Regions from separate parts of the Streptomyces incarnatus genome, predicted to be linked through region 1. Evidence: predicted binding sites of a transcription regulator. Region 1 holds the regulator's gene; the other holds the start of a gene.
The links. The regulator HspR, encoded in region 1, represses chaperone genes until heat shock. The targets are predictions, from matches to a motif close to TTGAGNNNNNNNNNCTCAA.
Positions count from the first base shown of each region.

Region 2: lon (endopeptidase La) is a predicted target of HspR. The motif match lies at 5,450-5,468, and genes of this name have one in related genera.

Region 1 is NZ_CP011497.1:4,075,510-4,089,737, reverse strand. Features, by position in the region: gene ABB07_RS18290 ((Fe-S)-binding protein) at 1-464, opposite strand, end outside; gene ABB07_RS18285 (MraY family glycosyltransferase) at 638-1,681, shown strand; gene dnaK (molecular chaperone DnaK) at 1,776-3,623, shown strand; gene grpE (nucleotide exchange factor GrpE) at 3,623-4,285, shown strand; gene dnaJ (molecular chaperone DnaJ) at 4,322-5,491, shown strand; gene ABB07_RS18265 (heat shock protein transcriptional repressor HspR) at 5,497-5,961, shown strand; gene ABB07_RS18260 (hypothetical protein) at 6,093-6,539, shown strand; gene ABB07_RS41995 (hypothetical protein) at 6,600-7,085, opposite strand; gene ABB07_RS18250 (sugar ABC transporter substrate-binding protein) at 7,381-8,487, shown strand; gene ABB07_RS18245 (helix-turn-helix transcriptional regulator) at 8,849-9,895, shown strand; gene ABB07_RS18240 (helix-turn-helix transcriptional regulator) at 9,858-10,847, opposite strand; gene ABB07_RS18235 (helix-turn-helix transcriptional regulator) at 10,844-11,836, opposite strand; gene ABB07_RS18230 (helix-turn-helix domain-containing protein) at 11,862-12,833, opposite strand; gene ABB07_RS18225 (hypothetical protein) at 13,016-13,264, shown strand; gene ABB07_RS18220 (Rieske (2Fe-2S) protein) at 13,261-13,596, shown strand; gene ABB07_RS18215 (pyridoxamine 5'-phosphate oxidase family protein) at 13,755-14,147, opposite strand.
Region 2 is NZ_CP011497.1:2,925,291-2,939,518, reverse strand. Features, by position in the region: gene ABB07_RS12925 (multifunctional oxoglutarate decarboxylase/oxoglutarate dehydrogenase thiamine pyrophosphate-binding subunit/dihydrolipoyllysine-residue succinyltransferase subunit) at 1-1,321, opposite strand, end outside; gene ABB07_RS12920 (HAMP domain-containing sensor histidine kinase) at 1,625-2,740, opposite strand; gene ABB07_RS12915 (response regulator transcription factor) at 2,737-3,477, opposite strand; gene ABB07_RS12910 (spermine/spermidine synthase domain-containing protein) at 3,603-4,280, opposite strand; gene ABB07_RS12905 (rhomboid-like protein) at 4,477-5,352, shown strand; gene lon (endopeptidase La) at 5,491-7,917, shown strand; gene ABB07_RS12895 (serine/threonine-protein kinase) at 8,083-9,033, shown strand; gene ABB07_RS12890 (hypothetical protein) at 9,253-9,849, shown strand; gene ABB07_RS12885 (hypothetical protein) at 10,021-10,473, shown strand; gene ABB07_RS12880 (hypothetical protein) at 10,488-11,030, shown strand; gene ABB07_RS12875 (SpoIIE family protein phosphatase) at 11,032-13,398, opposite strand; gene ABB07_RS12870 (lysozyme) at 13,648-14,228, opposite strand, start outside.

The DNA of each region.
Region 1 (14,228 bases):
TAGGCCTGGCCGGTGTTCGAGCCCGCGAAGCGGGACTTGCGGCCCGGCTTGCCCGGCCGGGACAGCTGCCGGATGACGACCAGCGTCGCGATGCCGACCACCGTCATGGTGCCGATGAACTCGACGTAGACGTTGTACGGCGCCCAGTCGCCGATGACCGGCAGGATCCAGTCGGCCTTGAAGAGCTGGCCGAAGGCGTTGAGGATCGTCAGGAGCAGCGTGTAGAAGCCGATCGCGACGAACCAGTGCGCGATGCCGACGATGCCCCAGCGGTTCATCCGGGTGTGCCCCAGGAACTCCTTCACCAGGGTGACGGTGCGCTGGTAGGGGTCGTTGGTCCGGGACCCGGCGGGCACCGACTGGCCCAGTCGCATGAAGTGGTAGATCTGGAGGAGGGCGCGGCCGAACAGTGCCACGCCGACCACGATCAGGACCAGCGACACGATGATCGCGGCGAGTTGCATTGGGGCTCCTGAGGCGGCCTCGAACTTACTAAGCGGTAACTTATGCAGTCCGTCTGAGACTACCCCCATCTTCCGTCGGGATGCAGCTGAGCGCGGGGTGATGCGCATCATCCCAGGGTCATCGGATCGTGTTATTCGTACCGAATTGATACTTTCGCCCCTACCTTAGAGCCGTGCTCTACGGGATCGCCGCCGCCACCGCCTCCCTGCTCCTCGCCGCGCTGCTCGCGGCGCTGCTCAGGGTGCCCGCGCTGCGGGCGGGCATCCTCGACCGGCGCCGGCAGCGGCGGCTGCCGCTGCTCGGCGGGCTCGCGGTGGTGTCCGTCACCTGCCTCGTCGCCTGGGTGGGGCAGCGCACCGGGGTCGCGCAGCTCGGGGAGGGGGTCGTGCAGCTGCTGTACGCCGCCGCCGCGATGGCCGCGCTGGGCCTGGTCGCGGACATCTGGCGGCTCCGCCCGCGCGTGCTCTTCGCCGGTACGGCCCTGGCGGCGGCCTGGGTGGTGCCGTACGACGAGACGGGCGTGCTGGGCGGCCTGCTCGCCCTCGGCTGGATCGTGCTCGCCACCTTCGCCTTCAAGGGGCTCGACCACGCGGACGGGCTGGCGGGCACCGTCGGGGTCGTCACCGCCTTCGGGGCCGGGGCCTGCGCCGCCGCCGAGATCATGGACGGGCTCGCCGTGCTGCTGAGCGTCCTCGCCGCCGCCCTCACCGGCTTCCTGATGCACAACTGGCACCCCGCGCGGATCGGGCTCGGCGCCTGCGGCTCGCTGTTCACCGGCTTCCTGCTGTCGTCGTCCGTGGTCTTCACGCGCGCGGGGTACGCCCTCGCGCCGAGCGCGGCGGTGGTGTTCTGCCTCGCCGCGGTCGCCCTCGCCGACGCCACCCTGGTGGTCCTCGCCCGGGGCCTGGCCCGCCGTCCGCTGTGGAAGCGCGGCCCCGACCATCTCGCGCACCGGCTGCGAGGGCTCGGGCTCACCCCCGCCGGGACGGTCGTCCTGCTCGGTGCGGGCTCCTTCTCCGCGGTGCTCGTCGGGGTGCTCGTGCACACCGGGTGGACGGGGGAGGGGGCGGCGCTGTGGGTGGGCGCAGGGGCGCTGCTCGCCGTTCTCGTACTCCTTCGCATCCGTGTCCGTATCCCCGCCCAGGCGCCCCGGAGAGGGCCATCGACGCAGGTCAGGGGGCAGGTGACCAGCCAGTTGCGTGTAAGGAACGGATAAGACTTGAGCCCCGTCGACTCAGGTCTGTTGACCCCACGCGAGCCGTCATGCACACTTGAGTCCGTTCCACTCAAGTCAGCTGGAGGAATCAACCATGGCACGTGCGGTCGGCATCGACCTGGGCACGACTAACTCCGTCGTCAGCGTTCTGGAGGGCGGCGAGCCCACCGTCATCACCAACGCCGAGGGCGCCAGGACCACGCCGTCCGTCGTCGCCTTCGCCAAGAACGGTGAGGTGCTCGTCGGCGAGGTCGCGAAGCGGCAGGCCGTCACCAACGTGGACCGGACCATCCGGTCCGTCAAGCGCCACATGGGCACCGACTGGAAGATCCAGCTCGACGGCAAGGACTTCAACCCGCAGCAGATCTCCGCGTTCATCCTGCAGAAGCTGAAGCGGGACGCCGAGGCCTACCTGGGTGAGAAGGTGACCGACGCGGTCATCACCGTCCCGGCGTACTTCAACGACTCCGAGCGCCAGGCGACCAAGGAGGCCGGTGAGATCGCCGGTCTGAACGTCCTGCGCATCGTCAACGAGCCGACCGCCGCCGCGCTGGCGTACGGCCTCGACAAGGACGACCAGACGATCCTCGTCTTCGACCTCGGTGGCGGCACCTTCGACGTGTCCCTGCTGGAGATCGGCGACGGCGTCGTCGAGGTGAAGGCCACCAACGGTGACAACCACCTCGGTGGTGACGACTGGGACCAGCGCGTCGTCGACTACCTGGTCAAGCAGTTCCAGTCCGGTCACGGCGTGGACCTGTCCAAGGACAAGATGGCCCTGCAGCGTCTGCGCGAGGCCGCCGAGAAGGCGAAGATCGAGCTGTCCTCCTCCACGGAGACCTCGATCAACCTGCCCTACATCACCGCGTCCGCCGAGGGCCCGCTGCACCTGGACGAGAAGCTCACCCGGGCCCAGTTCCAGCAGCTGACGGCCGACCTGCTGGAGCGCTGCAAGACGCCGTTCCACAACGTCATCAAGGACGCCGGCATCTCCATCAACGACATCGACCACGTCGTGCTCGTCGGTGGCTCCACCCGTATGCCCGCCGTCGCCGAGCTCGTCAAGGAGCTGACCGGCGGCAAGGAGGCCAACAAGGGTGTGAACCCGGACGAGGTCGTCGCCATCGGCGCCTCGCTCCAGGCCGGTGTCCTCAAGGGCGAGGTCAAGGACGTCCTGCTGCTCGACGTCACCCCGCTGTCCCTCGGCATCGAGACCAAGGGCGGCATCATGACCAAGCTGATCGAGCGCAACACGACGATCCCGACCAAGCGCTCGGAGATCTTCACCACGGCCGAGGACAACCAGCCGTCGGTGCAGATCCAGGTCTACCAGGGCGAGCGCGAGATCGCGGCGTACAACAAGAAGCTCGGCATGTTCGAGCTGACCGGTCTGCCGCCGGCGCCCCGCGGCGTCCCGCAGATCGAGGTCTCCTTCGACATCGACGCCAACGGCATCATGCACGTCACGGCGAAGGACCTCGGCACCGGAAAGGAGCAGAAGATGACCGTCACCGGCGGCTCCTCGCTCCCGAAGGAAGAGGTCGACCGCATGCGCGAGGAGGCCGAGCGCTACGCGGAGGAGGACCACAAGCGCCGCGAGGCCGCCGAGGCCCGCAACCAGGGCGAGCAGCTGGTCTACCAGACCGAGAAGTTCCTCAAGGACAACGAGGACAAGGTCCCCGGCGAGATCAAGACCGAGGTCGAGGCCGCGGTCGGCGAGCTGAAGGAAGCCCTCAAGGGCGAGGACACCGCCGAGATCCGCACCGCCACCGAGAAGGTCGCGGCCGTCTCGCAGAAGCTGGGCCAGGCCATGTACGCCGACGCCCAGGCCGCGCAGGCCGCAGGCGGTCCCGAGGGCGCCGCCCAGGGCGGCAAGGCCGCCGACGACGACGTCGTGGACGCCGAGATCGTGGACGACGAGCGCAAGGACGGTGCCGCGTAATGACGGAGGAGACCCCGGGCTTCGAGGAGAAGCCCGACGTCCCCTCCGGCGCGACCCCCGACGACGCCGAGCCGAAGGCCGCTCCCGAGGAGGGGGCGGCCCCGGCCGGGGACGGAAACGAGAACGTGGGTCTGGTGGCCCAGCTGGACCAGGTGCGCACCGCGCTGAACGAGCGCACGCTGGACCTCCAGCGCCTCCAGGCCGAGTACCAGAACTACCGCCGCCGGGTCGAGCGCGACCGGATCGCGGTCAAGGAGATCGCCGTCGCGAACCTCCTGACCGAGCTCCTGCCCGTGCTCGACGACATCGGCCGCGCGCGGGAACACGGCGAACTGGTCGGCGGCTTCAAGTCGGTGGCCGAGTCGCTGGAGACCGTCGCGGCCAAGATGGGCCTGCAGCAGTTCGGCAAGGAGGGTGAGCCCTTCGACCCGACCATCCACGAGGCCCTGATGCACAGCTACGCGCCGGACGTCACCGAGACGACCTGCGTGGCGATCCTGCAGCCCGGGTATCGCATCGGCGAGCGCACCATCCGCCCCGCGCGGGTGGCCGTCGCCGAGCCGCAGCCCGGCGCGCAGACGGTCAAGGCCGAGGGCGCCGAGGAGAAGTCCGAGGCGGCGAAGGCCGACGACAAGGAGAGCGGTGGCCCGGACGAGGGCTGACGTGAAGACCACTGAGGGGAAGGAGGGGCGTCGGGGATGAGCACCAAGGACTTCATCGAGAAGGACTACTACAAGGTCCTCGGCGTCCCCAAGGACGCCACCGAGGCCGAGATCAAGAAGGCGTACCGGAAGCTCGCCCGCGAGTTCCACCCGGACGCCAACAAGGGCAACGCCAAGGCCGAGGAGCGCTTCAAGGAGATCTCCGAGGCGAACGACATACTCGGCGACCCCAAGAAGCGCAAGGAGTACGACGAGGCCCGCGCCCTGTTCGGCAACGGCGGCTTCCGCCCCGGACCGGGCGCCGGCGGCTCCTTCAACTTCGACCTGGGCGACCTCTTCGGAGGCGGCACGACCACCCAGGGCGGAGGCTTCGGCGGCGGACTCGGTGACGTCTTCGGGGGCCTGTTCAACCGCGGCGGCGCGGGTACGACCCGTACCCAGCCCCGGCGCGGCCAGGACATCGACACCGAGGTCACGCTGAGCTTCACGGAGGCCATCGAGGGCGCCACGGTACCGCTGCGGATGTCCTCCCAGGCGCCCTGCAAGGCCTGCTCCGGCACCGGCGACAAGAACGGCACACCGCGCGTGTGCCCGACCTGCGTCGGCACCGGCCAGGTCGCGCGGGGCTCCGGCGGCGGCTTCTCGCTCACCGACCCCTGCCCCGACTGCAAGGGCCGCGGACTGATCGCCGAGCACCCCTGCATGGAGTGCAAGGGCAGCGGCCGCGCCAAGTCCTCGCGCACCATGCAGGTCCGCATCCCGGCCGGGGTGACCGACGGGCAGCGCATCCGGCTGCGCGGCAAGGGCGCGCCGGGCGAGCGGGGCGGCCCGGCGGGCGACCTCTATGTGGTCGTCCACGTCGGCGCGCACCCGGTGTTCGGGCGCAAGGGCGACAACCTCACGGTGACCGTCCCGGTGACCTTCGCCGAGGCCGCGCTCGGCGGCGAGGTGCGGGTCCCCACCCTGGGCGGCCCGGCCGTCACCCTGAAGCTGCCGCCCGGCACGCCCAACGGCCGCACCATGCGCGCCCGCGGCAAGGGCGCGGTCCGCAAGGACGGCACCCGAGGCGACCTGCTGGTCACCGTCGAGGTGCGTGTGCCCGAGGACCTGTCGGGGAAGGCTCGTGACGCGCTCGAGGCGTATCGCGAGGCGACCGCGGGCGAGGATCCGCGGGCGGAGCTGTTCGAGGCCGCGAAGGGAGACTGAGAGAGATGGACGGCCGTCGACGCAGTGACAATTTTCGCGGGCCGTATGAACTGACCGAGGAGACCCCGGTCTACGTCATCTCGGTGGCGGCCCAGCTCTCCGGACTCCACCCGCAGACGCTGCGCCAGTACGACCGCCTGGGGCTGGTCTCCCCGGACCGCACCGCCGGGCGGGGCCGCCGCTACTCGGCCCGTGACATCGAACTGCTGCGCACCGTCCAGCAGTTGTCGCAGGACGAGGGCATCAACCTGGCCGGCATCAAGCGCATCATCGAACTGGAGAACCAGGTCGCCGCCCTGCAGTCCCGCGTCGCGGAGCTGGAGGCGGCCCTGGACGGCGCGGCGGCCGCGATGCAGCAGCGCGAGGCCGCCGTCCACGCCTCCTACCGCCGCGACCTGGTCCCGTACCAGGAGGTCCAGCAGACCAGCGCGCTGGTGGTGTGGCGGCCCAAGGGGCGGCAGCAGGACTGAGGGGAACCTCACCCGAAGGGGCCGGTCGGAAGCAATCCCGACCGGCCCCTTCGCCGTACCACCGGCCCCGATCTCGAAGTCGCACCCGCCGCCGCTTGGCATTATCGTCTCGGTGACGATAATAAGAGATCATGATGACGGATGAGGAACTGGCCCAGCGGGCAGCGGAACTGGCCACGAGTTGGATCTCGGCCACCATCCCCTTGTCGCAGACCCAGGGGTGGCAACTGGTAGCCCTGCAGCACGCCGGCTCCGGACACCAGGAGATGCGGGTCTGGGAGGTGGTCGAGACCTGGGCGCGACAACTGGCCGCGGTGCTCGCGACGGCCGATGACTCCGACGAAGGCCGCGACCGTGTCGCCAGGGCGAGGAGCGAGGCAGAGTCCCGGATGCGTGACATGGTCCTGGCCGGCATCCGTGGTGCGGAACTCTTCAACAGTGAACGGGAGGAACCGCGCCGCGTCGACCCCCGCGCCCGACTGCGCGAATTCATCAGCCGGAATCGCGTGAGCCCTCCTCGTCCGTGGCCGGAATACGCCGGTCGGCGCTACCGGGGGAAGCCGCCCGGCTGCCGCTGACCGGGCCAATTCGCGGGCGGTCCCTCGACCCGGGTGAGATGACGCGGCGGGCGGCCGGCCTCAGTAGCTCGCGAGGGCGATGTCGGAGGCGCCCGACTCGGTGCCGTCCGCGTACACCACGGTGACCCGGTAGGAGACGGTGGTCGCGGGCGGCATGGCGCGGTCGTACCAGTGGACGTCGCTGGTGTGCTCCCAGGGCTCGGTGCCGGCCAGGTCGAAGGCGGCGGCCGCGGGGTTCCAGCGGTAGACGCGGAAGCCGGTGACCTGGCGGGGGTCCACGTCGCCGGAGAGGAACCAGGTGCGGACGCCGAAGTTGTCCCTCGGCAGCCCCGGGGCGGGCGCGCCGGTCCAGCTCTGGGCGATGACGGTGTCGCAGTCCGTCTTCTTCGGCGTGCCGGAGAAGGTGGTGTTCGCGTAGAACATCCGCTTGTACACCGGTGAGGTGCAGGTCACCGCGGCGGAGGCGGGCGTGGTGACCGCGGTCAGCAGGGCGCCGGCGGTGGCGAGTACGACGGCCGTGGCGGTCGCGCGGCTGGCTGGGTTCATTCGGTCCTCTGCTCGAGTCGGAGAAGCGGCGCACGGCCGCCGGCGATCACGACTCGCCGGGAACCTTGGTGGTTGTACCGGTCTTTGCCGATCCATGAACCGGCCTTGAATGGAGGGTCCGTAAAGAGAGTTTGGAGGTGATTCCGCCGCCCCTTCACAGAGTCAGCCGAGCGTGGTGTTGCGGACTCGTTAAGTAGTTCTCCTTGACGCCGGGTGTGGCGTCCGCGTTGGCTTTTCAGACACCTGGGTCGTATAGCAGCCCTACGTCCGGAACGCACCTGAAGTGAGCCCTCGAATGCGTCGTATCGCCATGTCCGTGGCCGCATCCACGATGACCCTCTCGCTCGCCGGCTGTGGCGTGCTGGGAGCGACGGGGAGCGGCGCGAGCGCGAGCCCGAGCAAGGGTGACGACATCACCGTGGGCCTGCTGCTGCCGGAGAAGGCGAACACCCGTTACGACCGGTTCGACTACCCCATCATCAAGAGCAAGGTGGCCGAACTGACGGGCAAGAAGGGCAAGGTCGAGTACGCCAACGCCGACGCGGACGCCTCCCGGCAGGCCTCGCAGATGCAGAAGATGATCGACGAGAAGGTCGACCTCATCATGATCGACGCGGTGGACTCGCACTCCATCGCCGACGAGGTGAAGAAGGCCAAGGACGCGGGCATCCCGGTCATCGCCTACGACCGTCTCGCCGAGGGCCCGATCGACGCCTACGTCTCCTTCGACAACGAGCTCGTCGGCGAGGTGCAGGGCCGCACCCTGCTGGAGGCCCTCGGTTCGGGCGCCGACACCTCCAGCAAGGTCGTCATGGTGAACGGCTCGCCCACCGACCCGAACGCCAAGCAGTTCAAGCAGGGCGCGCTCTCCGAGCTGACCGGCAAGGTGACGATCGCGGAGACGTACGACACCACGGACTGGAAGCCGGAGCTCGCCGAGACCGAGATGGCCAAGGCCATCGCCGCGATAGGCAAGAGCAACATCGCCGGTGTCTACGCGGCCAACGACGGCATGGCGGGCGGCGTCATCAAGGCCCTGAAGGCCGCCGGTGTCACCAGCCTGCCCCCGGTCACCGGCCAGGACGCCGAACTCGACGCGGTCCAGCGGATCGTGGCCGGCGAGCAGTACATGAGCGTCTACAAGGCCTACCCGGACGAGGCCCAGGCCGCGGCGCAGATGGCCGTCGCCAAGGTCCAGGGCAAGGACATCCAGTTCGACGCGCTCACCCAGGACAAGGTCGACAGCCCCACCATCAAGAGCATCCCGGCCAAGCTGATCCAGCCGGTCGCCCTGACCAAGGGCAACATCAAGTCCACGGTCGTCGCGGACGGCATCTACACCGTGGGCGACATCTGCACGGCCAAGTACAAGGCGGCGTGCCTGGCGATCGGCCTGAAGTAGGGCGCGTCCCCGCGCCCCTGAGGGCGGCACCCGAGGGGCGCGGGGCCCTTCCCGCCGGGGAGTCCACCGCGTCACCCCCGTGGACGCGGTGCGACCGCCCTGCGGCCTTCCCTGCGGGCGTCACCGTGTCCGGTGACCCGGTGATCCGGTGACACCCGGGGAAGCTGTGACCAACGATGCCGTGACGCGGTCCGCCCCACCACCATCAGCTTGTTGCAATGCGAAGGGCGGAGCCTGGTCGATACCCGGGCATAACGGCGTTTTACGGCGGCCCTGTTGTGGTGAGCCGTGTTGCGGACCCGGTCGCCGCCGCGCATAGTTGCGCTGCGGAAGGGGCAGCACACCGGGGGTGAAATGGGCGATGGCCGGGCGCGTGGCGGAGGAGCATCCACACGGCGCCGACCGACTGTGCGCGGCCGGCGACCGGGTCTATTCCCGGGCCGTACGCCGGGGGCGCGTGCCGCGCACTGACGCCGAGGCGGTGCCCTGTCTGCTGGAGCTGGCCCTGCTGCACCCCGACCCCGACGACATGGACTGGCTGGTGCCGACCTCCCCGCAGGAGGTCATGACCAGGCTGCTGCGCGGGGTCTACGACGAGGTCAGCGCGAGCCAGCGGCGGGTGGGCTCGGCGGTGGCCGCCTTCGAGTGGTACGCCGGACTCGGCCGCCGGCTCGGCGCGCCCGCCGCACCGGCCGAGGGCAGCGCGATCCGGGTGCTGGACGGGCTCTCCCGGATCCAGGCCGCGATGGACGAGGCGACCGAGGCGTGCACGACCGAGGTGCTCACCGTCCAGCCCGGCGGCATCCGCCGGGAGGCGGAGCTGACCGAGGGGCTGCACCGGGCGCTGGCCCTGCGCGGCCGGGGCGTGCGCATGCGCGACCTGTACACGCACGTGGCCCGCCACGGGCAGGGCCTGCTCAACTACCTGGAGCTGATGGGCGACACGGTGGAGGCGCGCACCCTGGACGAGGTGATCGACCGGCTCATCCTCTTCGACCGCACGGTGGCCTTCATCCCCGCCAACGCCGACCGCACGATGGCCCTGGAACTGCGCCACCCGGCCCTCGTGGAGTATCTGGGGACCGTCTTCGAACGCCTCTGGCGCCTGGCCATCCCGCTCACCGCCCCGCTGCCCGACACCGGCATCGAGGGCATCTCGCACCGCGAGCAGTCCATCGCCGCGCTGCTCGCCGAGGGCCACCAGGACGCCGTGATCGCCGAGCGGCTCGGCATCAGCGTGCGCACCTGCCGCGCCCATATCGCCCGGCTGTCGGAGACCCTGGGCGCGGCCAGCCGCACCCAGCTGGGCGTCCGGATCGCCCAGGTCGGCCTGGACGGCCACCGCGGGTCCGGGCTGCCGGCCGGCGCGCTCACGGCTCCTGATCAAGGATCCCCGAGCGTGCGATGAGATAGCCGAGCTGGGCGCGGCTGTCGCTGCCGAGGGCCGCGGCGAGCTTGGCGATGTGCAGCCGGGCGGTACGGACGTTCATGCCGAGCCGGTCGGCGATGACGGCGTCGGTGTGGCCCTCGACCAGGAGGGCGGCGATGGCGCGCTGGCGGGGCGTGACGCCGTTCACCGAGGGCGGCCGCACCGCCTCCGGGAACATCGGCGTGGCCAGCCGCCACAGCCGCTCGAAGGTCGTGACGAAGTACTTGATCAGTGCCGGGTGGCGGACCTCCAGGGCGAGGGTGCCGTCGTCGTCGGCGGGCAGGAAGGCGACCTTGCGGTCGATGACGATGAGCCGGTCCGGCACCTCGTCGAGGCTGCGGGCCTCGGTGTCGCCGCGCCGGAAGTGCTCCAACGGGCCGTACACCTCCGGCACATGGCGCAGGGTGTGCTGGTAGAGGGTGCGGATCCGGCCGCCGCGGTCCAGCAGCGCCTGATCGCGCCCGAAGGCGGTGTCGCGGGCCACCGCGCCGCGCCGGCCGGTGAGACCGGCGTGCGGCTGGATGGTCAGGGACTCCTCGGTGGCGTCGACCATCGCGTCCGTGATGGCCCGGTTGATCTGCTCGGTGCCGCTGAGCAGCCGCAGCATCGCCGGTTCGGTGCCCGTGCCGGGCGTCTGCGGCACGTCCATCCGCAGCAGCGGGCCGAACCGTTCCACCAGCCGGTCCTCGCGCCGCCGTTCCTCGGCGACCCGGGCCGCGGAGGCGCGCAGCAGCCGGTGCAGGGCCGCGGTGGGCGTGACCGGTTCGAGCAGGCCGATGTCGTCCAGGGCCGGGTGGAGCAGCCCGAAGTCGGTCAGACAGGGCACGTCGGCGGCGTCGTCGGCGGGTATCCGCCCCTCCCGCAGGGCTCGCCCGTACACCTCCTCCCCGGCGGCACACAGCTCCTCCACCCCGTGCTCCCGGTGCTTCACCGGTCCACCTCCCCCTGCTGGTCGAGGATGCCGGACCGCCCGATGAGATAGCCGAGCTGGGCGCGGCTGTCGCTGCCGAGGGCCGCGGCGAGCTTGGCGATGTGCAGCCGGGCGGTACGGACGTTCATGCCGAGCCGGTCGGCGATGGCGGCGTCGGTGTGGCCCTCGACCAGGAGTGCGGCGATGGCGCGCTGGCGGGGGGTGACACCGCTCGGGGCGGGGGGCTGGGCGGCCTCGGGGTGCATGGGGGTGGCGAGGCGCCAGAGGCGGTCGAACACGGTGGACAGGTACGTCACGACCGGTGGATGGCGTATCTCGGCCGCGAGGGTGCGGTCGGCGCTGGCGGGCATGAAGGCGATCGTGCGGTCGATGACGAGCAGGCGCTCGGGTGTCTCGTCGAGGGTCCGCACCTCGACGTCACCGTTCAGGAGCTCGTAGTGCGCGAGGACGGCGGGATCATGACGGCTGGTGTGCTGGTAGAGCGTGCGCATCCGGCAGCCGCGTGCCAGTATCGCCTGTTCCCGGGGCAGGGCCACGGCCAGCTGGTCCACCGGGCGTCTGCCGCCCGGCTGGACGGTGAGCACCTCGGTGGCGGCGCGGCTCAGCGCGTTGCCGATCGCCTCGTTGATCCGGTCGAGACCGCTGTGGATGCGTATCGTCGATGTCTCGCCGAAGGTGCCGGCGCGGTCGGCGCTCGCCCGCAGCAGCGGCTCGAAGGCCTGGGCGAGACGGGCCTCCCGCCGGCGTTCGTCGGCGATGCGCTGCGCGGAGGTGCGCAGCAGTTCCTGCAGGGCGACGGCCGCGGGGACGGGCTCGAACCGGTCCAGGTCCGCCACGGAGGGCTGAAGCAGCCCCAGGGCCGCAAGACAGGGGGCGGCCTCCGTCTCCGCACGGCTGAGGTGCCCTTCACGCAGGGCACGTGCGTACAGCTCCGCTCCCGCCGGACACAGCTGTTCCGCCCCGTGCTCCGGGTGCGGCGGCGCGGTCACCGGGATCCCCTGCGCCGTGCGCGGTTCACCGGTGCCCGTCCGGTTCCGGCCGCGTGTACTCCTTGTCCAGGAGTCCCGACTGGGCGATGAGATAGCCGAGCTGCGCCCGGCTGCCGCTGCCCAGGGCCGTCGCGAGTTTGGCGATGTGCGCCCGGCACGTGCGGACGTTCATGCCCAGGCGCCGGGCGATGGCCTCGTCGACGTGCCCCTCGACCAGCAGCTTGGCGATGGAGTGCTGGATCTCGGTGATGCCGTCGGGGGCGGTCTCGTAGGGGGCGCCGGCGCTCAGCGGGACCGCGCGGGCCCACATGAACTCGAAGACCTTGACCAGATAGCGGACGAGGCCAGGATGCCGGAGTTCGAGGGCGATCTCCCCGTCGTCGCGCGTCGGGATGAAGGCCACGGTCTCGTCGCAGATGATCAGCCGCTCGACGAGTTCGTCGATGGTGCGGTACTCCACCTTGCCGTCGGTGAACTGGGCCACGTAGGCCAGCGTCTCCGGGCTGTAGCGGGCCGGGTGCTGGTAGAGGGTGCGGATGCGGCAGCCGCGTTCGATCAGCGGCCGGTCGCGCTCCAGGGCCTTGTTGAGGGTGTGTTCGAGCCGCCGGCGGCTCGGCTGCACGGTCAGCATCTCGGTCTGGCACTGGGACGTGGCCAGATCCAGGGCCGCGTTGATCCGGTCCAGGCCCTCCAGCACGGTGATCGAGTGCGTGGTCGCCGTGGGCTGGGCACTGATGCTCATGAACGGCTCGAAAGCGTCGGCGAGTTCGATCGACTGGCGCCTGCGCTGGCTGATCTCCTGCTCGATGGGGTTGAGCCGCTGGGCCAGGGCAATGGATGGGGGGACCGGACGCAGCCAGTTCGGGTCGTCGGGGTCGGGATGAAGGAGGGCGAACTCCATCAAGCAGGGTGCCGGCTCCACATCCGCACGGGCTAGGCGTCCCGTCCGGAGAGCGTTCCCGTAAAGGCGGCGCCCGTCCTCGCACAGGTCGGTCAGCCCGTGGGGATGTGTCCGCTTAGTCTCATTTATCGCCAAATCTCCACCCCCCAGGGTCCTGAACGTGCAGGAACATGATGCATCGATTGTGTGGCCATGACGTGCCGGAATGGGCCATCGTCGTATTCGGACGGGGGAGAGGTGACCTTCAAATGAGGACGAAGCCGACTATGCATAAGAGAATGCTTCGCTCGGCGCTTGTCGCCGCCTTCTCCGCCGTGCTGGCCTTCGGAGTGATGACCGGTCATGCGGGGGCGAGGAGTGATGCCGCGCAGGACAGCAGCTGGCTGGTGAAGGCCGCGCCCGGCGACAGCAGTTGGCTGGTGAAGGCCGCGCCCGGTGACAGCAGTTGGGTGATCACGGCGCCGGCCGCTCAGGGCGACAGCTCGTGGGTCGCCCCGACGGACAGCAGCTGGGCCGTGCGGTCATGACCACTCCACCCGACGACCGCTCCTTCCGCCGCGAAATGGCCACGGCCTACCGCTCCGGCTGGCACTTCATCGACCTGGTCACCGCCATCCCCCACAGCGGCGACTCGTTGATGGTGACCGTGTTCGGTGAGCCGGTGGTCGTGACGCGGGACGAGGACGAGGACGTGCGGGCGTACCGGTGTCTGCGCAAGCCGCGTGGCGCGCCGCAGCCGGTGCGGTGTGCCATCCGGTACGGAATGATCTTTGTGAACCTCGACCAGCGCGACCACCGGCTCGCCGAGCCGACGGACCAGGACCTGAGGACCATCTCAGCCACCCCCCGCAGTGCCTGACGCGATTCCCCCGTCGTAAAAGATCGCTCAGGTGCTTCCCCCCGCAGCGGCGTCACCGTGACCTGAACACGGTGACGCCGCTGCAGTTTTCTGGGGATTTTCCATGGCATTTCCTGGTATGGGTTGCCTGTCAGGGTGGCTGAAAGTTTTCGGTCGGCTCAGTCGTTCCCCAAGGTCCGCTCCACGGCGATCTCGATCACCACGCGCGCGGGATTCGGCCGCGGAGTCCGCTCGTAGCGCTCGGCGTAGCGCCGTACCGCCTCCGCCACGCGCTCCGGTTCCGTCCGCACCCGTGCCCGCCCCTCCAGCGTGGCCCAGCGCCGGCCGTCCACCTGGCACACCGCGACCCGGGCGCCCTCGGGTCCGGCCGCGCGCACATGTCCCGCCTTCGCGCTGGTCCCGCTGGTGATCACCCTGGCCAGCCCGGCCTCCGCGTCGTAGGTCACCCCCACCGGCACCACGTGCGGGCTGCCGTCGGGGCGGAGTGTCGTCAGGGTGCACAGGTGCCGTTCTCGCCAGAACGCCAGGTACTGCTCGGAGTCGATCGCCATGCCCGCAACCTAGTCCCCGCAAGACCTCCACCGTCCTCCTTGAGCGGAATAGACTCAACTTTGTGTACGCTGGTTAAGTCA
Region 2 (14,228 bases), 1.2 Mb from region 1:
TGTCGGCCATGACGTGGCCGCGGACCCGGTAGGAGTGGATCAGCTCGAAGACGCGGGCGGCCTTGGTGACGTCGTCGTCGTGGCTGGCGTCGATGTCCTTGAGCCAGCGGACCGGCTCGTAGGGGATGCGCAGCGCCTCGAAGATGTCGTCGTAGAAGCCGTTCTCGCCGAGCAGCAGGTTCGCGACCTGGCGCAGGAACTCGCCGGAGGCGGCGCCCTGGATCACCCGGTGGTCGTAGGTCGACGTGAGCGTCATGACCTTCGAGATGCCGAGCTTGTTCAGGGTGTCCTGGCTGGTGCCCTGGAACTCCGCCGGGTAGTCCATGGAGCCGACGCCCATGATCACGGACTGGCCGGGCATCAGACGCGGCACCGAGTGGACGGTGCCGAGGCCGCCGGGGTTGGTCAGGGAGACCGTGACACCGGTGAAGTCGTCCATCGTCAGCTTGCCGTCACGGGCGCGGCGGACGATGTCCTCGTAGGCCTGCCAGAACTCGAAGAAGTTCAGCGTCTCGGCCTTCTTGATGGCGGCCACGACGAGCTGGCGGTCGCCGTTGGGCTTCACCAGGTCGATGGCCAGGCCGAGGTTGACGTGCGGCGGCTTGACGAGGGTCGGCTTGCCGTCCTTCTCGCCGAACGACCAGTTCATCGACGGCATGGCCTTGATGGCCTGCACCATCGCGTACCCGATCAGGTGCGTGAAGGAGATCTTCCCGCCGCGGGCGCGCTTGAGGTGGTTGTTGATGACGATGCGGTTGTCGAACAGCAGCTTCACCGGGACCGCGCGGACCGAGGTGGCGGTCGGCAGCTCCAGCGAGGCGTTCATGTTCTTCGCGACCGCGGCGGCCGGACCGCGCAGCGTGATCAGCTCCGGGCCCTCGGCGGCCGCGGCAGCCTTCGCGACGGGGGCGGCCTGCTTCGGCTGAGCCGGCGCCTGTGCGGGCGTCGCCGGCTTGGCCGGGGCGGGGGCCGGAGCCGCGGCGGGCTTCGGAGCGGCCGCGGGAGCGGCCGGAGCGGCGGCCTGCGGGGCCGGAGCGGCCGGCTGGGCCGGGGGAACCGCGGGCTGGGCCGGAGCGGCCGTGGAGGTGGTCTCTGCGGCCCCCGCGGCCGCAGTACCCGCCGCAGCCGGGGTGGCAGGAGCCCCCGGCTTGTAATCGGCGAAGAAGTCCCACCAGGCGCGGTCTACCGAATTCGGGTCCTGGAGGTACTGCTGATAGATCTCGTCGACGAGCCACTCGTTCGGACCGAACGCGGCAGCGGGGTTCTTCCCGGCTTGGTCGTCGGTGGAGACGCTCGGGTTACTGGGGGACTGTGGCGACACGGCGGCAACCGCCCTCTTCCGCTTCACAAGGTGATGGACAGCGGGAATAAAGGCTACGCCTCCACGGCCGGGAAGGTCAGGTCGAGCAAGGTCATCGTCGCGTAAGTCACATCGGAAATCTTGTTTCAGGGCTTGATATGGCGGGAAACAAGCGTGGTTCCGCAGATGAGAGGGTGCACCGGCCCAGGCCCGGCGCGTGTGCGTTCGACCGATCGCGCGGGCCTGCTCCCGATCACACGTGTCCAGCTGCACGGCAGGGGCGCGGACGCTCGTGGATCTTGTGCTTCCGGTTCGAACTTTACGTCAACTTGAGACGGAGGACAGTCCCGGAAGGGTGACGATGATCCGGCAGCCCCGCTCGGATTCGGCCACACCGATCCGGCCACCGTGCAGATCCACCGCCCAGCGGGCGATCGCCAGGCCGAGCCCGGTGCCGCCGTCGCTGCCCGGCCCGTGCGGCCGGGTCACCGCACCCCGGTTGAACCGCTCGAAGACCCGGTGCCACTCCGACCGGGGGATGCCGGGGCCCTCGTCCAGGACCTCCAGCTCCAGCGACTCCGGCCGCGGCCCGCGCCGCGCCCGCACCGTCACCCGGCCGTGCGGCGGGCTGTGCTTGACGGCGTTGTCGATCAGGTTGGCGACGACCTGGTGGATGCGCTCGGGATCCGCGTGCGCGGTCAGCTCCGGCGGGGAGACGTCCAGGTGCAGATGGACGTCGGTACGGGTGTGGCTGCCGGAGCCGGAGGCCATGCCCGCGCGCACCGAGGCCACCATGTTGGCCTCCTTCAGCACGCCCGACAGGTACGGCCACACCTCGAAGCGCCGCATCTTCAGCGGTACGACGCCGTTGTCGAGCCGGGACAGGTCCAGCAGGGTCTCCACCAGCCGGCCGAGCCGCTCGGTCTGCTTCAGGGCCGTCCGCATGGTCTCCGGGTCGGCCTCGGTGACCCCGTCGACGATGTTCTCCAGCACCGCGCGCAGGCCCGCGATCGGGGTGCGCAGCTCGTGCGAGACGTTCGCGACCAGCTCCTTGCGCTGGCTGTCCTGGGCCTCCAGCTCGTCCGCCATGACGTTGATCGTCCGGGCCAGGTCGCCCAGCTCGTCCCGGCGGCCCTCGCTCACCCGGCGGGTGTAGTCGCCCTCGGAGATCGACCGCGCCACCGCGTTCATCTCGTCCAGCGGCATGGTGAGGGAGTGCGCCACGAACTGCGTGATGAGCAGGGTGGCGATCATGGAGAAGACCGTGATGAAGCGCAGCTCGGTCTTGGTGTGCACCGCGATCATCGACAGACCGGTGGTGATCAGCACCGAGATGACGACGAGCGCGCCCAGCTTGGTCTTGATCGAGAACGGGCGTACGCCGCCCCAGGGATCGTCCCCGGGGCTCCTCCGCGCGGCCTGCCGCCCGCCGTCGCTCATGGGGTGGGCGTCTCCAGCGCGTACCCGACGCCGTGCACGGTACGGATCCGCTCGGCGCCGATCTTCCGGCGCAGCGCCTTGATGTGGCTGTCGACCGTACGGGTGCCGGAGGCGTCCGCCCAGTCCCATACCTCGGCCAGCAGCTGCTCCCGGGAGAGCACCGCGCGCGGGGTGTTCGCCAGGCACACCAGCAGGTCGAACTCGGTGGGCGTGAGGTGGACGTCCTCGGACTTCACCCGCACCCGGCGCTGGGCGTGGTCGATCTCCAGCTCGCCGAGCCGCAGGATGCCGGAGCGCGGGGTGGCCGCGGCCAGCGCCGCCCGCTCGACCCGGCGCAGCAGCACGTGCACGCGCGCGGCGAGCTCCCGCATGGAGAACGGCTTGGTCATGTAGTCGTCCGCGCCGACCCCGAGACCGACCAGCATGTCGGTCTCGTCGTCGCGCGCGGTCAGCATCAGCACCGGCACCGGGCGCTGCGCCTGCACCCGCCGGCAGACCTCCAGGCCGTCGAAGCCCGGCAGCATGATGTCGAGGATCAGCAGGTCGGGCTGCCAGGCCTCGGCCGTGTCGACGGCGGCCGGGCCGTCCGACGCGGTCTGTACGAGAAATCCCTCGGCGCGCAGCCGGGCCGCGATGGCGTCGACGATCGTGGGGTCGTCCTCGACGACCAGCACCCGGCGCTGTGCGCCCGGGGTGGTCGTCGCCGCGCCGCTCTGGGAGGTGTGTGTCTGCTCCATCGCCCGCCCCTGCTTGTTGCTTTCCGGAACCAGTGGGGTGATCCCATGTCTGCGAGTGACGCTTGGTTGATCCGTTGAATGATCCGCGTCAGGGCAGCACATTACGGGGATCCACCGTGCCGCCGCTATCCAGGTCGGACGGCGAGGTGTACCGCGTCCGGAACGCCCCGGGCAACCGGCACCTCTTCGGTACGCACCTGTTGGAACCCGGCATTCCGCAAGGTACCTTCAAATTCCGGAGACGGCTGGGCGGACCACACCGCGAGCACCCCGCCGGGATTCAACACCCTTGCGCAGGCGGCGAGTCCGGCCGGTGAGTACAGGGTGTCGTTGTCCTCCGTGACGGTCCAGCCGGGGCCGTTGTCGATGTCCAGGCAGAGCGCGTCGAACGTGTCGGAAGTCTCATTGACGAACGCCACGAGGTCGCCCCGCACGATCTCGGTGCGCGGATCGCCGAGCGCTCCGGCGGAGACCTGGGCCAGCGGCCCGTCCCGGTGCCAGTCGATGACGGCGGGCTCCCGCTCGACGACGGTGATCCGCCCCCACCCCGGGTCCGCCGCGGCATGTGCGAGTGAGAATCCCACTCCCAGCCCGCCGATCAGCACCTTCGGCTCCGGTCGCCCGTCCAGCGCCCGGCGCGCGGCGTCGACCAGCAGCCGCTCCGAGCGTCCGTCGGAGGTGTCCATCAGGAAGCAGCCGTTGGCGATGATCTGCAACAGCGCTCCGTGCCGGCGCAGCACCACCTCGCCGTACGGGCCGTCGCGCCGGTCCAGGACCACGGGGGAGTCATACGCGGCAGTCATGCTCCCATCCTCCTTGAACACACCTTGACCTGCACGGGAATTAGGCATGTCGCACTGATGTGCACCCTTGCGGTGGGAGACGTGGACGCCTCCGCAACGTAGGAGGTTGCTGTGAATCGGCTCTCGCGTGGCGTCGGTCATAGACAGCGGCCCCCGGAACCCGAAGTGTGGGCCGGAACGGAAGGAGCGCCACAGCGTGGAACGGACCGCGACGGGCCCTGTGACGGCCGCGTCCCCGCCCCTTGCGGGCACGCCCCTCCCGGACGGCACCGCCGCCGTCCAGGTCCCCGCGATCGCGGACCTGCTGGACGGCATGCCCCGTCAGCGGCATGCCGCGCCCCCCGCTCCCGGACCGGCCGTCGCCGCCCCGCGCCCGGCCGCACCGCACCCGCTGCCACCCCTGCTTCCGCTGCCGCGGCTGTGGCGCCTGCTGCCCACACCGCTCGGCACCCCGTTCGCCTTCGCCTACACGGCCGTCCTGGCCGTCACCTCGGTGTTCGCCGCCCTGGCCGACCCCGCCCTGGTGAACGCCCTCTACCAGGCCTCCAGCACGGACGTGGCCCATCTGGTGCGCACGCCCGCGGTGGTGCTGCTGGCCAGCGCGCTGTGGATCGCGGGCGGTGTGCTCTCGCCGTACGCGCTGGCGTTCGTGCTGGTGCTCACCGCGCTGGAGCGGCGCATAGGCGGGGGACGCGCGGCCTGCGTCTTCCTCGCCGGGCACGTCCTGGCCACGCTCGCCACCGAGATCCCCGTGGGCCTGGCCGTCCTGGCCGGCCACCTCCCGCCCACCTCGCTGCACCGCCTCGACTACGGCATCAGCTTCGGCGTGGCCGCCAGCATCGGCGCCCTCTGCGGCCTCCTCAGCCCCTGGCTCCGCTGGCCCCTTCTCACCCTGACGGCCGGCGAACTCCTGAGCGACCTGATGGCCTTCGAGGACCCGATGACCAACTGGGGCCACCTGATCGCGCTGACGATAGGGGTGGCGAGCTGGCCTTTTGTACGCCGGTGGCAGGAAGCGCCCCAGAGGGGCTGTAACGATGTGCGGCTCCGCCGCGCGACCGGCCACAGCTGAGCCACACCCGCGAACGCACCTTCCACAGCACCCCCTTGGGCGAACCTGATCGCTCAGAGCGAACAAACCCCGGGAACACCAGCAAGCTCCCCAACGGTTGAGTCGGCATAGCTCAACTTGACTGCCGAAGGGGAGATCATGGCTACTGAGTCACCGGCGTTCACGCTCACCCTGCCCGTGCTGCCGCTCGACGACGAGGTCGTGCTGCCCGGCATGGTGGTTCCGCTGGACCTGAGCGACGCCGAGGTACGGGCCGCGGTGGAGGCCGCGCAGGCCGCCGCCCGCTCGGAACCCGGAAAGCCCAGGGTGCTCCTGGTGCCACGCATCGACGGCACGTACGCGAAGACCGGTGTGCTGGGCACGGTCGAGCAGGTCGGCCGGCTGGCCGACGGTGACCCGGGGGCCCTGATCCGCGGCCGCAGCCGCGTGCGCATCGGCGCCGGCACCACCGGTCCCGGCGCGGCCCTGTGGGTCGAGGGCGCCCGCATCGACGAGAGCGTCCCGGACCCGCTGCCAGGCCACGTCGCCGAACTCGTCAAGGAGTACAAGGCGCTCGCCACCACCTGGCTGAAGAAGCGCGGCGCCTGGCAGGTCGTGGACCGCGTCCAGGCCATCGACGACGTCTCCGCGCTCGCCGACAACTCCGGCTACTCGCCATTCCTCACCACGGAACAGAAGGTCGAACTGCTGGAGACCGCCGACCCGGTGGCCCGGCTGAAGCTCGCCACGCAGACGCTCCGCGACCACCTCGCCGAGCAGGAGGTGGCCGAGACCATCGCCAAGGACGTCCAGGAGGGCGTCGACAAGCAGCAGCGCGAGTTCCTGCTGCGCCGCCAGCTGGAGGCCGTCCGCAAGGAACTGCGCGAGCTGAACGGCGGCTCCAAGGATTCGGCCGAGGAGTCCGACGACTACCGGGCCCGCGTCGAGGCCGCCGACCTGCCGGAGAAGGTCCGCGAGGCCGCGCTCAAGGAGGTCGACAAGCTGGAGCGGTCCAGCGACCAGTCCCCCGAGGGCTCCTGGATCCGCACCTGGCTCGACACGGTCCTGGAGATGCCCTGGAACGAGCGGACCGAGGACGCGTACGACATCCAGGGCGCCAAGGCGATCCTCGACGCCGAGCACGCCGGCCTGGAGGACGTGAAGGAGCGCATCACCGAGTACCTGGCCGTCCGCAAGCGGCGCAGCGAGCGCGGACTGGGTGTCATCGGCGGCCGGCGCGGCGGTGCCGTACTGGCCCTCGTCGGCCCGCCCGGCGTCGGCAAGACCTCGCTCGGCGAGTCCGTCGCGCACGCCATGGGCCGCACGTTCGTCCGCGTCGCTCTCGGCGGCGTCCGCGACGAGGCCGAGATCCGCGGCCACCGCCGTACCTACGTCGGTGCGCTGCCCGGCCGGATCGTGCGGGCCGTCAAGGAGGCCGGGTCGATGAACCCCGTGGTCCTGCTCGACGAGATCGACAAGGTGGGCTCCGACTTCCGCGGCGACCCGGCCGCGGCCCTGCTCGAGGTCCTCGACCCGGCGCAGAACCACACCTTCCGTGACCACTACCTGGAGGTCGAACTCGACCTGTCGGACGTGGTGTTCCTGGCCACCGCCAACGTCCTGGAGGCCATCCCGGAGGCGCTCGCCGACCGGATGGAGATCGTCCGCCTGGACGGCTACACCGAGGACGAGAAGGTCGTCATCGCCCGCGACCACCTGCTCCCGCGTCAGCTGGAGCGGGCCGGACTGGGCGCGGACGAGGTCGCGCTGGACGAGAGCGCCCTGCGCAAGCTGGCCGGTGAGTACACCCGCGAGGCGGGCGTGCGCACCCTGGAGCGGTCGATCGCACGGCTGCTCCGCAAGGTCGCGGCGCAGCACGAACTCGGCGAGCGGGAGCTGCCGTTCACCGTCCGCGCGGAGGACCTGCGCGATCTGATCGGGCGCCCGCACCACGTGCCCGAGTCCGCCCAGGACCCGGCCGAGCGCCGTACGTCCGTGCCCGGCGTGGCGACCGGTCTCGCGGTCACCGGCGCGGGCGGCGACGTGCTCTTCGTCGAGGCCTCCCTGGCCGACCCGGAGACGGGCGCGGCGGGCCTGACCCTGACCGGTCAGCTGGGTGACGTGATGAAGGAGTCGGCGCAGATCGCGCTGAGCTTCCTGCGCAGCCACGGCGCCGAACTGGAGCTTCCGGTGGCCGACTTGAAGGACCGCGGGGTGCACATCCACTTCCCGGCGGGCGCGGTCCCCAAGGACGGCCCGAGCGCCGGCATCACCATGACCACCGCGCTCGCCTCCCTCCTCTCCGGCCGCCTGGTCCGCACGGACGTCGCCATGACCGGCGAGGTCTCGCTGACCGGCCGGGTGCTGCCCATCGGCGGCGTCAAGCAGAAGCTGCTCGCCGCCCAGCGCGCCGGGGTCACCACCGTGATCATCCCCAAGCGCAACGAGCCCGACCTGGACGACGTCCCGGCCGAGGTGCTGGACAAGCTGGACGTCCACACCGTGACCGACGTCCGCCAGGTCCTGGAACTGGCGCTCGCGCCCGCGACGAGCGGCGCGACGCCGGAGGTCCCGGTCGCGGCGTGACGGACGCAACCGGATGAGTGAAGGCCCGGGTCCCGTGAGGGAGGCCCGGGCCTTCGCCATGCGCCCGTACGAAGGCGCCGTCCGCCCGTACGGAGGCCCGCGGCATGCCCGTACGGGAATTCCCCGCCAAGTGCCCACAAAGGGATCACTCGATAGAATTCAGGCGTGAGTTGGCCCCCCAGGACCCCCTCCGGTCTGATCGGGGCCGAGATCGCGGGCTACAAGGTGGAGCGCGAACTCGGTCGTGGTGGCATGGCGGTCGTCTACCGCGCCAGGGACCTGCGCCTCGGCCGGACGGTCGCCCTCAAGCTGCTCGCCCCCGAGTACACCAGGAACGACGCCTTCCGCCGCCGTTTCGCCCAGGAGTCCCGGGTGGCCGCCGCCATCGACCATCCCAACATCGTCCCCGTCTTCGAGGCCGGCGAGTACGAGGGGCTCCTCTACATCGCCATGTGCTACGTCGCCGGGCAGGACCTGCGCGCCCTGATCGACCGGGAGGGCCCGCTCCCGGTGCCGGTCGCGCTGCGCATCGCGGCCCAGCTGGCCTCCGCCCTGGACGCGGCGCACGCGCGCGAGCTGGTGCACCGGGACGTCAAACCCGGCAACGTCCTGGTCGCCAAGGGCGTCGACAGCGACCACCCCGAGCACGTCTACCTCACCGACTTCGGGCTGGCGAAGAAGTCGCTGTCGCTCACCGGGTTCACCACCGCGGGCGAGTTCGTCGGCACCCTGGACTACGTGGCACCCGAGCGGATCGCCGGGCGCCCGGTGGACGGCCGTGCCGACCTGTACAGCCTGGCCTGTGTGGTGCACGAGATGCTCGCGGGTGCCCCGCCCTTCCGGCGGGAGGACCACCTCGAACTGCTGTGGGCCCACCAGTACGACCCGCCGCCCGCGCTCAGCTCGGCGCGGCCCGGTGTCCCGGCCGCCGCCGACGAGGTGCTGGCCAAGGCCCTGGCGAAGGCCCCGGACGACCGTCACGGCACCTGCCTGGAGTTCGTCGCGGCGCTGCGGGCCGCCGTCGCCGACCGTGGTGCCCGCCGTCGTACGCCGACCCTGGTGGACCGGGTCCCGCCACCGGATCCGCCGGCCTGGGCCCGGCCGTTCCTCACCTGATCCCGTACCGCTTACGCGACTTTTACCCGACGCCTGTGGGTGCGTCAAGTCCCGAGTCCTCGGAACGTGACCCCGATTTCCCGTTCGGGCTTACTTGAAGCACGGCCTCACCGAAAAGGAAATGAGGCGGTCCGAGGGGCGGAAATCCTTCCGGAAATCCCCTCCGGTAAATCCTCCGGGTAATCGCTCGGGAAATCCTCACAGCAATGGAGAAAGCTCATGACTCGTAACGTTCACACCCACGCCGACGCCCGCCCGAAGCGCCGAGGCCTCCGTTTCGCGACCCTGGCCGCCTCCGCCGCACTGGTCACCGGTGGCGTCCTGCTGCCCGTCTCCGGCGCGATGGCGGCCCCGATGCCGACCTCGACCGTGGCCTTCGTGCACGGCGGCGGCGCCGGTGGTGCCGGTGGGGACGGCGGTGGCGGCCTGGTCGGCGGCGGCGGTGGCGCCGGTGGATCCGGTGGCGGCAGCGTCCTCGGCACCGGCGGCGACGGCGGCAAGGGCGGCAACGGCGGCGACGGCGTGCTGGCCGGTGGCGGCGGCGGTGGCGGCGGTGGCGGCGGCGAAGGCGTCGTCGGCGGCAAGGGCGGCGACGGCGGCAACGGCGGCTTCGGCATCCTCTCCGGCGGGAACGCCGGCAGCGGCGGTGGCGGGGGCGACGGCGTCCTCGTCGGCGGCAAGGGCGGCAACGGCGGGAAGGGCGGCAACAGCATCTTCCAGGGCGGTAACGGCGGCAAGGGCGGCAAGGGCGGCTTCGGTGGCCTCTTCGGCGGCGCCGGCGGGTCCGGCGGGGCCGGTGGCTCCAGCCTCTTCTGACCGTCTCCTGTCCGACCGTCTCCTGTGACCGTCGACGGGGTCGGCCCCCTGCTGACCCCCACGGGGTGGAGGCCGCCCAGGCCTCCACCCCCTCCCCGGACCTCTCACCTCACATCACTTGACCCGCACAGCACTGACCCGCACATCACTTGATCCGAAACGGAAACCCCGATGTTCACCAGGCACTCCCGGCGGCCCCTCGTCCTCGCGGCGGCCTCCGTGACTCTCGTCACCATCGCCGCGTGCGGCGCCCAGGCAGCCACCCACACGGCCCCGGCCGCTCCCACCGGCTACACGGCCCTGGCCCACCAGGCCGGCCACTGCGGAGAAGGCGGCGAAGGCGGTAAGGGGGGCGAAGGCGGCAAGGGCGGCGCGCCCGGACAACCGGGTCAGCCGGGCAAGCCCGGAAAGCCGGGCTGCCTCTCGCTCCACGACCTGCCCGACAAGCCGAAGTCGGAACTCTCCCTGACGGACCGCGCCCGGATCGCGCTGACCGTGCTGACCGGCCGGGCGACGAAGGCCGACGTGGCCAAGAAGTACAAGATCCAGGAGAAGGAGGTCGAGAAATGGGAGCGCCAGGTTCTGGACGGCGACTGGCTCGGCCTTCTCGGCGACGCCACGTGAGAAACGGAAATCCCATGCGCAGGAATTCCTGGAAATTCGGTATCGGCCTCGCGGTCTCGACCGTGGTGATCACCGGGGGCGCGATGGCCCCGGCCGCGATGGCCGACACCGGCCCCGCCGGCGGCGGAGCGGGCAGCGGCTCCGCCGGTGTCGGCAGCGTCCACCCGGTCGGCGGCGCCATCCACGCCATCCACGTGGGCAACGGCAGCGTCCGCATCGGCGACTCGATCTGCGCGGGCAACTGCAACGGCACCGTCAACGGCACCAAGGGCGGAAACGGCGGCATCTGCGCCGGGCTGTGCAACGGCAGCGCCAACGGCGGCGACGGCACCACCGGCGCGCCGGGTCGTAACGGCGGCAAGGGCGGCAACGGCGGCATCTGCGTCGGCGTCTGCTCGGGCAGCGTCAACGGCGGCGCCGGCGGGAACGGCGGCGACGCGGTGGGCGGCGGCGACGGCGGCGCCGGCGGGCGGGGCGGCAACGGCGGGATCTGCCTCGGCGTCGGCTGCGAGACCAGCGGCAACGGCGGCCGCGGGGGCAACGGTGGCAACGGCTGAGTCAGCCGGCGGCCGTGGCGAGCGACTGCTCCGCCCACACCGTCTTGCCGACCCGGTCGTGCCGGGTGCCCCAGCGCTCGGCGAGCTGGGCGACGAGCAGCAGGCCCCGGCCGCCCTCGTCGAAGATGCGGGCGCGCCGCATGTGCGGGGTGGTGCCGCTGGAGTCGTACACCTCGCAGATCAGCGTCGAGTCCTGGTGGATCAGCCGGAGCCGGATGGGCGGGCGGCCGTAGCGGATGGCGTTGGTGACCAGCTCGCTGACCATCAGCTCGGTGGGGAAGGCGGCCGCGCCCAGGCCCCAGGCGGCCAGCTGGCCGCAGGCGAGGTGGCGGGCGCGGGCGACGTCCTCCGGGTCGCTCTCCAGCTGCCAGGCGGCGACCCGGTCCTCGTGCAGGACCCGGGTGCGGGCGACGAGCAGGGCGATGTCGTCGTCGGGCCGATGGGTCAGCAGCTCGGTGAGCACGTGGTCGCAGACCGCGTCCAGCGACCGGGCGGGCCGGACGAGCGCCGCGAACATCTTGTCCAGCGCCTCGTCGATGTCGTGCTCGCGGGCCTCGAACAGCCCGTCGGTGTACAGGGCGAGCAGGCTGCCCTCGGGCAGCTCGGTCTCGGTGGCCTCGAACGGCAGCCCGCCGAGCCCGAGCGGCGGGCCCGCGGGCACGTCCAGGAAGCGCACGGCACCGTCCGGCGTGACCACGGCGGGCGGCGGATGGCCGGCCCGGGCCAGGGTGCACCGGCGGGACACCGGGTCGTATACCGCGTACAGACAGGTGGTGCCGATGCCGCCGGCGGTCTCGGCGGTCGGGTCCGTGCTGCCCTCGTCGGCGGCGAGCCGCAGCACCAGGTCGTCGAGGTGGGTGAGGAGTTCGTCGGCGGGCAGGTCGACGTCGGCCAGGGTGCGCACGGCGGTGCGCAGCCGGCCCATGGTGGCCGAGGCGCGGATCCCGTGCCCCACCACATCGCCCACGACGAGCGCCACCCGCGCCCCGGACAGCGGGATCACGTCGAACCAGTCGCCGCCCACCCCGGCCCGGGTCGCGGCGGGCAGATAGCGGGTGGCGATCTCCAGGGCCGCCTGGTCGGGCAGCGTGTGCGGGAGCAGGCTCTGCTGGAGGGCCATGGTGGTGGTGCGGGTCCGGCCGTAGGCGCGGGCCTGCCGGATGCCGTCGGCCGCCTTGGCGGTGAACTCCTGGGCCAGCCGCAGGTCCTCGGGGCCGAACGGCTCCCGGCCGGGGCGCCGGCCGAACAGCGCCACCCCGAGCGCGCTGCCCTGGGCGAGCAGCGGCACCGCCAGCAGCGAGCGCGCCCCGGACGCGCGCAGCCAGGCCGCGCCCGGGTCCACCGCCGCCCACTCGGCGACGGGCGGCTCCGTGGTGTCGTACAGCAGGGGCGGGCCCGTCGTCAGACACCGGGCCGGAGGTGAGTCCGGCGGGCAGACGACCGCCTCGCCGACGCCGCTGCCGTAGGCCGGTCCGACATCGTCGGGTACGGCGCGCAGCGCGGCGCGGCGCAGGACGACCGGGCTGGTCCGCGGGGCGGGTTCCCGGCCCGCCTCGCGGGGGGCGTCGAGCAGGTCGACCGCGATGACGTCGGCGAGCCGGGGGACGGTGACCTCGCCGAGCTCCTGCGCGGCGCGGGCCTGGTCGGCGGCCATGCCGACCTGCGCGCCGCTCTCGGCCGGCGGGCGCTGCCGGGCCGCGGAGTCCTGCGCGGGTGCCTGTGTGGACAGGCAGACCGCGCGCACCCGGCCGTCGGCGTCCTTGAGCGGGGTGAGGACGAGACCACGGCCCAGTTCCGTGCCGAGCCGGGCCCGGGCCTCCTGCGGCCGGCCGGTCTCCAGCGCGAGCCGCATCGACCGGTCGGCCTCCTCGCTCGCGGCGCTCGGCACGATGTGCGGCAGCCGCAGCCCGCGCATCGCGGCCTCGGGGAGGGCGAGGGCGTGCTCCATGCGGCGGTTGGCCCGCACCAGCCGCAGATCGGCGTCGAAGATGGCCAGCGGGAACGGGGACTGCAGGAACGTCCACTCCTCCAGCGGCTCGCCCCGGGGCGGCTGCGCACGGGCCGTCACCGCGCTCACCACGAGCCAGTCGGTGACGCCGGTGTCCGAGGTCCGGCGGTGCGCGAGCACGCCCAGCTCCAGCAGCCGGCCGTCGCGGTGCCGCAGCGGCACGGTGCCGTTCCAGCGGTCCCGGCCGGCGACGATGCGCCGGGCCGCCGAGCCGTCGGTGGCGAGGAGTGCGGTGGCGGGCCGCCCGACGACGGCCGGTGAGTCGTAGCCGAGCAGCCGCTGTGCGCCGTCGCTCCAACCGGTGAGGATGCCCTGCTCATCGATGGTGGCCGTGGCCGTGTACGTCGACTGTCGCTCCATCGCCGCTCATCTCGCCCTTGCTCGGCAGGCTCTCCTGACCAGCATGATCCCGGGCGGCTTTGAGCACCAACGCAGGGTGGGCGGGAAGTCCCGACCGGCCGCGACCGACCGGCGACCTCCCGCCGTGCGGACGACGTCCCGCCTTCCGGCGGACACTAACCGTTGGCCAGGGCCTGCACCCGGTCCAAGGCTCCGTTGCTGTGTCCGCCCGGGGGCGACCCCCGGACCCCCGGCCGGGAGGGTGTTGGCCTAACCGTTGGCGAGGGCCTGCACCCGGTCCAGTGCCCCGTTGAACTTGTCGTGGTCGCCGACGGTCGGGCCGGACGACGTGTACTGCCACATCGTGTAGTACGACCAGCCGGCCGGCAGGGTCCCCGGGTCCGAGGCGTAGCGGGCGATCCACAGCGGGTTGTTCGCGGCGAAGCCGCCGTAGTTGCCGGTGCACTGGGTCCACCAGCTGGTCGCCGTGTAGATGACGGCGTCCCGGCCGGTCAGCGACTTGTAGGTGGTCAGGAAGTCGGCGATCCAGCCGACCATCTGGCTCGCGGTCTTGCCGTAGCAGGCGGCGCCGTACGGGTTCCACTCGATGTCGAGCGCGCCGGGCAGGGTCTTGCCGTCCCGGGACCAGCCGCCGCCGTGGCCGACGAAGTAGCTCGCCTGGGTGGCGCCACTGGTGGTGTCCGGGGTGGCGAAGTGGTAGGCGCCGCGGATCATGCCGACGTTGTAGGAGCCGTTGTACTGCTGGGCGAAGTACGGGTTCGTGTAGTACGTGCCTTCCGTCGCCTTCGTGTACGCCCAGCGCACCCCGCTGTTCCACAGGGTCGACCAGG